Regions from separate parts of the Phytopseudomonas flavescens genome, predicted to be linked through region 2. Evidence: predicted binding sites of a transcription regulator. Region 2 holds the regulator's gene; the other holds the start of a gene.
What was found. The regulator FliA, encoded in region 2, starts transcription of late flagellar genes. The targets are predictions, from matches to a motif close to CTAAAGTTTNNNNNNNNNNNGCCGNTAA.
Positions count from the first base shown of each region.

Region 1 (5,824 bases), 1.7 Mb from region 2:
GTTCGGACAATTCCCGTCTGTATCCGGATGCTTCCAAATGGCCGTTTCACGGCCTCCCGGGTGCAGAAACTCGGAATCTCTGGTGCTGACCCGGATCGAATGAAAGGACGTTCGACAACCACGATGCTGGAGAACAAACATGGGCGAATTCAGGATTTATCTCGACGACGAACTGCTGTGTGCAACCCGCTCACCGGTGCTCGCACAGGCTGCCTGGCACCGCGCGTCGCGTGATGCCAGGGTGGCCGAGGCGGGCGGTACGGTACGTGCTTACGAGGGCGAGGTGACCGTGGCGGAAATGCACCCGGAACCTCGGGTTGGTCATCCCTGGCCGGACGGCCGTGATCGGCAGGCGGATCTACGCGACGTATGGGACAGCCTGTTGCGGATGCTCGCGCAGCAAGGGCTCGATGACCAGGCGCTGACCGATGCCCTGAACCGCTTCGGCCTGAAGACCAGCAGTGTGCAGGCGACGGTGCATGATGACCTGGGAGGGCGGACGATTCCGTCGGCGGCGGAGCTGGTGGTATTGCTCGAGGCGATCCAGCAGGCGCAGCCAGATACGCGCTCGCGGACTGACGCTGGCGGTTACTGACGCAGGATAGTGTTCATGCGGTGGCGTTCGAAGATAGCCGGGGTTTCGGCGCGAACCCGGTCTTCGATCAGTTGAATGATCGCGAACACTTCCATGGGTGTCAGTGACGTTTTGCAGGGAATGTCACTGACATGAATGGCGGTGGATGAGTCGGGCTCTTCGAGAGTGACGCTCATGCGCGTGGGAGAGTCCAGGGACGCTTGTACAATAATTGGCGAGAAATAGTTGTACAACAGGGCCATCGCGTCCAGAAATCTCATTGTTGCCACAATAATCGCTCTCGACGTCAAGCCTGAAGGGTGGCGTTATAATGTCGGCTTAAAAGATAGTGTCAATTCCGTTCAAGTAACCGGCTATTTACTGTGTTCGGGTGAAGAGGGTGGTTTCGGCATGCCGCGTGGCCCGGCATATCCCCAGGCGATTATCCCGAATAATGGGAGCGCTATTATCGCCACGGCCCATATCAGCCGAGTGTTGAGGCTCTTATCGCTGCGCCACAAGTTCATGATCGCCACCAGATCGATGAAAGCGATCACGACAAATGCGCCCAGCCAGAAATACAGCGAGGGATCGTTCATGGTAGAGCTCCTGTTTGAGAGGGCGGAGGCCTTATGAGCAGGGCTCCTCGGGGCTGCGTAGCGGGTAGGCTGGCTTGCAGGCGGCTTGATGGCAGTCGTCCCCCAGCATGCGAGATCGCATTGCCATCTTTATGGATATAGCGCGATTCATTCACCGCTATATAAGGGTACGAAGTGCACCCGGATATTAAGTTCGTATGAAGGGATGGTCGGTGACAGGAATAGTGATTATATACAAGTATATAATCGCATCTTGATATCAATCGCCTTCGCCCATGCGTGCATGATGCCTGCCGATAAGTTTGCCGTTCATGCATTTTGCACTGGCCGATTAATCAGGGCTGAAGCGAAGTCCGCGGAAACCGGGGCATTGCAGCGTCGAGAAAGTTGGCACGGGTGATGCACTTATTCATTTGCAAAGAATTGATAAGTGCGCCACTTCTGCCAATAAGGAATTCTCGATGACCGTCTCTGCCATCAACCAGTTGATCACTGCCCTGCCTGACCATCAGGTCTCCATCAAACCGCGCCCGGATGGCATGTACCTGCTGACCATCAGCAAGGACGGCGAGAATGTCTTCGTCAAGGCGGTCGACAAGCAGTCGGTGATCAGCGAGGCGGGCGTGCATGCCCTGCAGCGCGAGATACTGCGCGATCGCAAGCTGGTCAGTGGCGAGGTCAACTGGAAGGGCACGGGGGCCCATTGGGTGTCGCGCAAGCTGCCGACCTTCACTGGCGCGCCAGTGAACCCGACCGCTGCGAAGATGATGTGGTCGCGCCGCAACCTCGATAGCCTGCGACCCACCGCCTGACAGCGCGCTGGAATGGCCCCGTTGATGCGGGGCTTTTTGCATCTGCTTGATGGCTGAAGGGAGGCTGCACGATGATGTCAGTACTCGAATTGCGGCGGATCATCGAAACGGCGTTTCTACCCAAGATCTGCCGCTGCAGCGTCAGTCACGATGATTCGCTGGTGGTGCAGATCAGCGAGCCGGCGAGCGGTGAGGTACTGGTGAGGATCATCGGCGTGCCGCGCAGCAGCCTGTCGACATCCCGTGATCTGTCCCGGTTCGTCATGCAACTGCGTAAGGAGCTGCACGAACGAGATGCTGAGCAACAGGCGCGCGACGCGCGCTCAGCCGGCCGCTAGCGGCTTCAGGATTTGCCCAGCAGCCGCGACGCATCGAAGCCCATGCGCATGTTGCCCCAATGGCGGCCGTCGAAGATGAACGGCACGTCGATCTCGGTCATGATCTCGCCGGTGTCGCGCAGGTAGGTCTGTAGCAGGAAGCGCTGGGTGTTGGTCGCGGCGCGCAGGCCCACCGGGTCGGAGAACATGCGCTTGTTGCGGCACACCGGCAGGTCGACGGCGCGATTGCCGGTCGGCGCTTTCGATACCCAGCTGTTGTTCACCGGGCAGTAGCCCTTGCTGTCGACGATGAAGGTGACGATGCCGCCGGCCGTACCCTTGGTCAGCTTGTCGATCTCTTCCTGGCAGATCTGCGCGAAGCGCTCGGTGTAGCCGGTCATGTACTGCTTGGGGTCGGTGTTGGCAATCAACCGGTAGTTCTGGTCGAACAGGTTGACGCCTTCGCGCTGCAGCGCGGCCAGGCGAACCTGCAGGATGTCGCGGCACTGGCTGGCGCGGGTGATGGCAGCATCCAGCTCACCCTGGCCCAGCACGAAACGACCCAGCAAGGTCTGCACCCGCTCGGCCACCCCGGACAGATCACGGGTGGCGGTGGCGGAGCGCTGCATGCGCTCGTCGATGGCCTGGCTGTCGGCATGGATCTGCGTGACCCGCTCGTTGATGCCGGTGTTGGCATCGGCCACCTGCTGGATGTGCTCGGCGATTTCCGCGAGCTTGCCGTTGGTGGATTCGAAGTCGACGATCATGCTTTCGAAATGGCCAGTGGCGCGTTCGACCACCACCTGGGTTTCCCGGGCACTGGTGCTGATCAGTGCGGTCTGCTCGTGGGTCGAACCCACTTCCTTGAGCATGGCGTCGATGTTCTGCGAGATGTCGCCAGTGGCGCGGCTGACGTTCTGCGCCAGGGTGCGTACCTCGTCGGCCACCACGGCGAAACCACGGCCGCTTTCTCCGGCGCGGGCGGCTTCGATGGCCGCGTTGAGGGCCAGCAGGTTGGTCTGCGAGGAGATCTGCTGGATCAGCCCGACGATGGACTTGATGTTCGACGAGCGCTCGTTGAGGGCGGAAACCAGGGTGCCGAATTCGTTGAGGCTATTGGAGATGGCGCCGATGTTGCCGGTCACCTCCAGCAGTTCGGCGTAGGAGTCGCGCGCCATGCTGAGGTTCTGTGCGGTGGTGCCGGAGATCGCCTGGGTCTGTTGCGACACTTCTTCGATGCGGCCGACGGCGCTGTTGCTCTCGCTCATCACTTCATTGGCGAAGCGCGCCTGGTGGGTGGCGCTCTCGCTGGAATCGCTGATGTTCTTCAACGAGCGGGCGGACTCCACGGCGATCTGCACGGTGAGTGCCTGCACGTTGCTGATGATCTCGCGTTGCTTGGCCAGAAAGCGGTTGCAGGTACTGGCCAGGGTGCGGATTTCATCGTGGGTCAGCAGGGGCAGATCGCGGGACAGGTCACCTTCGCCGTTGGCGATCTCTTCCAGGGCGCGGGTCATGTTGTCGACCGGGCGCACGATCAGGTGGCGGAAGTACCAGACCATGAAGCTGACCATGCCCAGGGTGAACAGCGCACTGAGCAACAGTGCGTTGCCCAGAGTGTCGAGCTTGGCTTCGACGCGGCTCAGCAAGGCGGCATCGATCTGCGCGGCATGCAGTTGCTGAAGGATGTCGGCACGCAGGCTGATGGCCACCCAGAACAGCAGGCCACTGACCACCACCAGCAGAAAAAGGCTGGACAGCTTCTTGGTCAAGGTATCGAAAAAGTGCATCTCGATCGAATCGTACAGCGACTTCAACGACTGCATGCCGCAGCTCCTGGCTAAGAAATATCCTTGGGTTTCCTTTTATTCGACCGGCAGCGCGGAAGCTTTAATGGCCAGCGCAGCTTTCGGCGACGTTACGCGCTTAATCCAAGGGAGTTGTCCGCGCGAAGGGCGCGCAGTTTAGTGCCCCGACTCAGGCAGTTAAAGTGCCACCATCGACGATTGTAGCTGCTGATTGGCGATTGCATTGCAAGGGTGGGCCGGGGCGCGTAGCCGACGCTTGCCTGCGCGGCCCGACCCATCCACCAATCGCCAAACGCAGTGGTGGATGAAAAGAGCGTCATCCACCCTACATACAGCTGACCGTAGCGGTGGATGAAGACAGCGTCAGCGACGTGCTCCGCTCCACCCTTCATGGCCGTGACGGCGTCGGGTGGGTTAGCGGCGCTGGCCGATCTCCACTTCCTGGGCGGTCCAGCCGGCGACCCGGTCGCTGAGCGACAGGCCGAGACCCGGGCGGGTCGGGACCAGCATGCGTCCGTCGCGGGTTTCCAGGCGCTCGTTGAACAGCGGCTCCAGCCATTCGAAGTGCTCGACCCAGGGCTCGGTGGGGTAGGTCGCGGCAAGGTGCACGTGCAGCTCCATGGCGAAATGCGGGGCCAGCATCAAGCCCGCCTGTTCGGCCATCGAGGCGATTTTCAGGAATGGGCTGATACCGCCAACTCGAGGCGCGTCCGGCATCAGGTAGTCGGCGCCACGGGTCTTGATGAACTCGGCGTGCTCGGCGACGCTGGTGAGCATCTCTCCGGTGGCGATCGGCGTATCGAAAGCCGCCGCCAGGGCCGCGTGGCCTTCGGCGTCATAGCAGTCCAGCGGCTCTTCGATCCACACCAGGTTGTAGGCTTCGAACTGGCGACACATGCGTTGGGCGGTCGGGCGATCCCATTGCTGGTTGGCGTCGACCATCAGCGGGAAGTCGTCGCCCAGGTGGCGGCGTACGGTGCTGACGCGCTCGATATCGATGGCCGAGTTGGGTTGGCCGACCTTGAGCTTGATGCCACCGATGCCTTTTTCACGGCTCAGGTCGGTGTTCTTCATCAACTGGTCGAGGGGCGTGTGCAGGAAGCCGCCGGAGGTGTTGTAGCAGCGCACCGAGTCGCGCTGAGCGCCCAGCAGGCGTGCCAGAGACAGACCGGCACGCTTGGCCTTCATGTCCCACAGGGCGACGTCGAAGGCCCCGATGGCCTGGGTCGACAGACCGCTGCGGCCGACCGAAGCGCCGGCCCAGCACAGCTTGGTCCAGAGCTTCTGGATATCGCTGGGGTTTTCGCCGATCAGTGCCGGGGCGATTTCTTGGGCATGGGCGAACTGGCCGGGGCCGCCCGCGCGTTTCGAATAACTGAAGCCAAGGCCGCGATGGCCATCCTTGCTTTCGATCTCCACGAACAGCATGGCGATCTCGGTCATCGGCTTTTGCCGTCCGGTCAGCACCTTGGCGTCGCTGATCGGGTTGGCCAGGGGCAGGAAAACTGAAGCGATACGAATCCAGGCGATCTGATCCTGGTCTGCACAGCCTTGGGAAAGGGGTTGTTCGCTCACATTGATTACCTCGCTTGACGTTTTTGTTGGTGCCGCCAGGTGGTTCAAATCACTGACGTGAATCCGGACGTTAAGCTGATTAGGTAATCATTCAAGGGAATGGGCAGAGCTTCAGGGCTGCTTCAAGGCGATAGCGGCC
Region 1 covers NZ_JACBYV010000001.1:562,230-568,053, forward strand. The annotation lists gene FHR27_RS02365 (hypothetical protein) at 140-595, shown strand; gene FHR27_RS02370 (DUF1652 domain-containing protein) at 589-855, opposite strand; gene FHR27_RS02375 (PLD nuclease N-terminal domain-containing protein) at 949-1,173, opposite strand; gene FHR27_RS02380 (hypothetical protein) at 1,635-1,985, shown strand; gene FHR27_RS02385 (DUF1652 domain-containing protein) at 2,057-2,323, shown strand; gene FHR27_RS02390 (methyl-accepting chemotaxis protein) at 2,329-4,128, opposite strand; gene FHR27_RS02395 (L-talarate/galactarate dehydratase) at 4,525-5,685, opposite strand.
Region 1: the regulator FliA is predicted to act here: its motif matches at 4,169-4,196, upstream of FHR27_RS02390 (methyl-accepting chemotaxis protein).

Region 2 (5,824 bases):
GGTTCTTGTCGAGATCGGTCTCTTCACCGACCAGCTCCAGATTGATCTCTTTCTTCAACTGGCGAGCCAGGTCGCGAACCAGGCGCGGGAAGCGCCCGAAGACCTTCTTGATCGGCTGCATGCGGGTCTTCATGACCGACGTCTGCAGATCCGCGGTGACCACGTCTAGGTTGGACACGGCCTTGGACATGGCCTCGTCGCCGCTGTTGAGCCCCAGGCGCACCAGGCGGTTACGCACCAGCACCAGCTCGCCGACCATGTTCATGATTTCGTCCAGACGCGCGGTGTCGACCCGCACGGTGGTTTCCGCTTCACTGGCTGGTGCAGCAGCGGCGGCCGGCGCAGCCGGTGCCTTGGCCGGCTCTGCCTTGGCCGCAGGTGCTGGTGCAGGTGCCGGCGTAGCCTTGGCAGCTACCGGCGCAGCGGGTTTGGCTACCGGCTTCGGCGCAGGGGCCGCAGCGGCTGCGGGAGCAGGAGCGGCAGCAGCGGGAGCAGCGGGAGCGACCGGTGTCGGCTCGACGAACTTGCCTTTGCCATGCAACTGATCGAGCAGCGCTTCGAACTCATCATCGGTGATTTCGTCGCTCTGCGCCGCGGAGCTGGCGGATACGGCAGGAGCAGCCGGTGCCGGCGCTTCCACCGCAGGAGCCACGAACTGGCCCTTGCCATGCAATTGGTCGAGCAAGGCTTCGAATTCGTCATCGGTGATGTCATCGCCGCTGGCGCTGTTCGCAGCGCTGGCCAGAGCAGGCACAGGCGCTGGCGCCTGGACAGCAGCCGCTGCTGGCGCTGCGAACTGGCCTTTGCCATGCAACTGGTCGAGCAGCGACTCGAATTCGTCATCGCTGATTTCATCATCAGAGGCGCTGGCTTGCGGCTGCGGCTCGTCACCCAGGGCGTCGAGCAACTGCTCGAACTCGCTGTCGGTGATATCCGACGAGGCTTCGGCTGTCACCGGCTCGGCGACAGCAGCAGCCACTGGCGCAGCGACTGCGGCAACCGGCGCCGGCTGGGCACTGGCCGGCTCGGCCAGACGCGCCAGGGCGGCCAGCAGCTCGGGAGATGCAGGCGTCGGCTCGGCGCGCTCGCGCACTTCGGCGAACATGCCATTGACGGCATCCAGCGCCTCGAGCACCACGTCCATCAACTCGGAGTCGACGCGACGCTCACCCTTGCGCAGGATGTCGAACACGTTCTCGGCGATATGACAGCACTCCACCAGCTCATTGAGCTGAAGGAAACCGGCACCGCCTTTTACCGTGTGAAATCCCCGAAAAATCGCGTTGAGCAGGTTCATATCGTCCGGGCGGCTTTCCAGCTCTACCAATTGCTCGGACAACTGCTCGAGAATCTCGCCGGCCTCTACCAGGAAATCCTGGAGGATTTCTTCATCGGCGCCGAAGCTCATATGACGTGCTCCTAAAATCCCAGGCTGGACAGCAAATCGTCGACGTCGTCCTGGGAAGAAGCAACGTCATCACGCTTATCGGCATGAATCTGCGGACCTTCACCATGTGACGCAGGTTTTTGTTTGTTTTGCTCGGCACGCAGCTCTTCGTGGTCGTGATCGATACCCGCGAAGCGGTCCACCTGACTGGCCATCAGCACCAGTTTCAGCAGATTGCTCTCGACCTCGGTGACCAGTTGCGTGACACGCTTGATCACTTGCCCGGTCAGGTCCTGATAGTCCTGCGCCAGTAAAATGTCGTTCAGGTGCCCGGACAGCTTGCTGCTGTCACGCTGGCTGCGCGCCAGAAACAGCTCGATGCGCTTGGCCAGTTCACGGAACGCGTCAGCGCCCATTTCACGACGCATGAAGCGCCCCCAATCCTCGCTCAGGGCATCGGCTTCGCTGCTCAGGTCGTTGACCAGCGGCGCGCTTTGCTCGACCAGATCCATGGTGCGGTTGGCTGCACGCTCGGTCATGGTCACGACGTAATTGAGCCGCTCGGTCGCATCGGAGATCTGCGAGACCTCCTTGGCGTGAGGCATGCGCGGGTCGAGCTGAAAATTGACGATAGCGTTGTGCAGCTCACGGGTGAGCTTGCCGACTTCGTGGTAAAGACCACGGTCGCGCGCCTTGTTCAGTTCGTTGATCAGCTGTACCGCTTCGCCAAAGTTGCCTTGTTCGAGGCTGTTGACCAGTTGGCGGGCATTGCTTTTCAGGGTCGACTCGAGGTCGGCCTCTTTTGAATCATCGTGTTCCATAACAACCTCGCGGCAGACATCAGCCGTTGACCCGCTCGAAGATTTTCTCGATCTTTTCCTTGAGCACCTGGGCAGTGAATGGCTTGACCACATAGCCGTTCACACCGGCCTGGGCGGCCTCGATGATCTGATCACGCTTGGCTTCTGCCGTAACCATCAGCACGGGCATCTGCTTGAGGCGCTCGTCGGCACGCACTGCGCGCAGCAAATCGATGCCACTCATGCCCGGCATGTTCCAGTCGGTCACCAGGAAGTCGAAGCTACCGCTCTGCAGCATCGGCAATGCGGTGGTGCCGTCGTCGGCCTCCGCGGTGTTGGTGAACCCCAGATCACGCAAGAGGTTCTTGATGATCCGTCGCATCGTCGAGAAATCATCGACGATGAGGATTTTCATGTTCTTGTCCAAGTCGACCTCCGTACAGTCCTAAAACGCCTCGGCATTCCAAAGCGCTTATAAATCGTGAAACCGGCCTGGCGGAACGCCGCAAACCTATTGCGCCCGGCTTTGCTGCGTCCACTGTGTATGTCCAGCGCCTGAAATTTCCCTATGCGCGCCATTCCACCAACCGCGCGCGTAAACGCGCGGCACACTGACTGTGCAATTGGCTGACCCGCGACTCACTCACTCCCAGTACCTCGCCGATTTCCTTGAGGTTCAATTCCTCGTCGTAATACAGCGACAACACCAACCGCTCACGCTCCGGCAGGTTGCTGATGGCATCCACCAGCGCGGCCTGGAAACGATCGTCTTCCAGTTCATGCGATGGCCCATGGTGCAAAGAATTCGTGTCTTCCTGCAGTCCGCCGCTTTCGCCTTCCTGCAACAGGTCGTCGAAACTGAACAGGCGGCTGCCCAAAGTGTCGCCAAGAATGCCGTAGTAATCTTCGAGACTCAATTGGAGTTCGGCAGCAACCTCCTGATCTTTAGCGTCTCGCCCCGTTCTGGCTTCGATTTTTCTGATTGCGTCGCTGACCATACGGCTGTTGCGGTGTACCGAACGCGGTGCCCAGTCGCCCTTGCGGACCTCATCGAGCATGGCGCCACGAATGCGAATGCCGGCGAACGTCTCGAAACTGGCGCCCTTGCCGGCGTCATATTTGCGCGATGCCTCGAGCAGACCGATCATCCCGGCCTGGATCAGATCATCCACCTGCACGTTGGCGGGCAACCGCGCCAACAGGTGATAGGCAATGCGCTTGACCAACGGCGCGTAACGTTCGATCAACTGATGCTGTGAATCTCGTGCTGTTGCCTTGCTGTACATACGGAGTCCAGAGGCTGTCGTCATACAGCCGTGTCTGCAGTCGGTTGTTGCACCAGGCGCTCAACGAAGAATTCCAGATGGCCTCGCGGATTGGCCGGCAGTGGCCACGCATCCACCTTCTGGGCAATCGCCTTGAACGCCAGCGCGCACTTCGAGCGAGGGAACGCCTCATACACCGCACGTTGTTTCTGTACGGCCTTGCGTACCGATTCGTCGTACGGCACCGCGCCCACGTACTGCAGCGCGACATCCAGAAAACGGTCGGTCACCTTGGTCAGCTTAGCAAAGAGATTACGGCCTTCCTGCGGGCTGTGCGCCATATTGGCGAGCACCCGGAAACGGTTCATGCCGTGGTCACGGTTGAGGAGCTTGATCAGCGCGTAGGCATCGGTGATCGAGGTGGGTTCATCGCACACCACCACCAGCACTTCCTGGGCGGCGCGCACGAAGCTCACCACCGAGTCGCCGATACCGGCGGCGGTATCCACGATCAGGACGTCGAGGTTGTCGCTGATGTCGCTGAAGGCCTGGATCAGGCCGGCGTGCTGCATGGGCGTGAGCTGCACCATGCTCTGGGTGCCGGAGGCCGCGGGAACGATACGAATGCCGCCAGGCCCCTGCAGAACCACGTCTCGCAGTTCGCACTGGCCGTCGATGACATCGGCCAGGGTGCGCTTGGCCGTCAGGCCGAGCAGCACGTCGACGTTGGCCAGACCGAGGTCGGCATCCATGAGCATTACGCGCCGACCGAGATCCGCCAACGCCAGCGACAAATTCACCGACACATTGGTCTTGCCAACGCCGCCTTTGCCGCCGGTCACCGCGATCACCTGTACGGGATGCATACCCATGTTATCTACACACCTTATCTAACTTCGCTTTAAGCCTTAGGGCCATTGTGCGCTGCCGTGGCGAGCACAACCAGCACTTCGCCACACCTGCCTGTTCATCCTGCACGTCGTGCCGGGTCCTGGTACAACCCGGCGAACATGTCGGCCATCGTGTCTTCGCTCGGCTCATCCGGGGCCTGCAGGCCAACGGCACGGCTGACCAGCTGATGACTGCGCGGCACATGAACGTCGTCCGGGATCCGCGGACCATCTGCCAGATAGGCTACCGGTAGACGGTGGCTAATAGCCAGACCCAATACCTCGCCCATGCTGGTCGCTTCGTCCAGTTTACTCAGAATGCAGCCAGCCAGCCCACAGCGCTTGTAGCTGTGGTAGGCCGCCTTGAGCACCTGCGCCTGGCTGGTAGCCGCCAGCACCAGGTAATTGCGCGCGTTGACACCGCGGCTCGCCAGCGTCTCCAACTGCATGCGCAGCGCCGGATCGTTGGCCGGCAAGCCGGCGGTGTCGATCAGTACCACGCGCTTGCGCACCAGCGGTGCCAGCGCCTGAGTCAGTGACTGACCAGGATCGACGTGGGTCACGGATACGCCAAGGATACGGCCAAGGGTCTTGAGCTGCTCCTGGGCACCGATGCGGTAACTGTCCATGCTCACCAGAGCGATGTTCGTGGCGCCGTACTTGAGTACGTAGCGCGCTGCGAGCTTGGCCAGGGTGGTGGTCTTGCCCATGCCGGCCGGGCCAACCAGAGCGATCACGCCGCCCTCTTCCATCGGCTCCTGCTTGGGCGTCTGAATCGAGTGGGCAAGGTGCGCAAGCACCATGCGCCAGGCCTGACGCTGATCGCTCAGCGAGGCAACGCGATCGAGCAGCGTACGCGCCAGTTCACCAGGCAGGCCCATCCGTTGCAGGCGACGCCACAGCGTGGCCTGTTGCGGTCGACGAGCCTGCAGCTGGCCCCAGGCCATGGAGCCCATCTGCATTTCGATCAACTCACGCAGACCATGCAATTCGGAGCGCATGGACTCCAGGGCAGACTGATCGACCGAAGCCGAGACCGGCTTCTTCTGCTGACGCTCGAGTACCGCGTCCAGGCTGTCGGCTGGCGCGGCAGCAGGCGCTTCGGCGAACATCTGACGATCCTTGCCGGCATCGAGCTGCGCACGGGTGGTCAGTTCGGCCTGGGCGGAAGCGATGCGCGACTGAGTCTTGCGCAGCTCGGCCTCCAGCGCCGGGTTGGCTTGTCGCGCCGGTGGGGGCGCAACCTGATAATCGAGCGCGGCCGTCAATTCCACGCCACCCGCTACTCGGCGGTTACCGATGATGGTCGCATCAGCGCCCAGCTCATCACGAACCAGCTTCATGGCTTGGCGCATATCGGCGGCAAAAAAGCGTTTGACCTGCATGGCCCGTACCCTCGATTAGTTCTGCCCCACCGTCGCAACGATGGTGACCTGCTTGTTGTCCGGAATTTCCTGGTACGCCAGAACATGCATGCTCGGG
Region 2 covers NZ_JACBYV010000001.1:2,239,489-2,245,312, forward strand. The annotation lists gene FHR27_RS09830 (chemotaxis protein CheA) at 1-1,408, opposite strand, end outside; gene FHR27_RS09835 (protein phosphatase CheZ) at 1,420-2,208, opposite strand; gene FHR27_RS09840 (chemotaxis response regulator CheY) at 2,228-2,602, opposite strand; gene fliA (RNA polymerase sigma factor FliA) at 2,754-3,497, opposite strand; gene fleN (flagellar synthesis regulator FleN) at 3,494-4,324, opposite strand; gene flhF (flagellar biosynthesis protein FlhF) at 4,420-5,727, opposite strand; gene flhA (flagellar biosynthesis protein FlhA) at 5,743-5,824, opposite strand, start outside.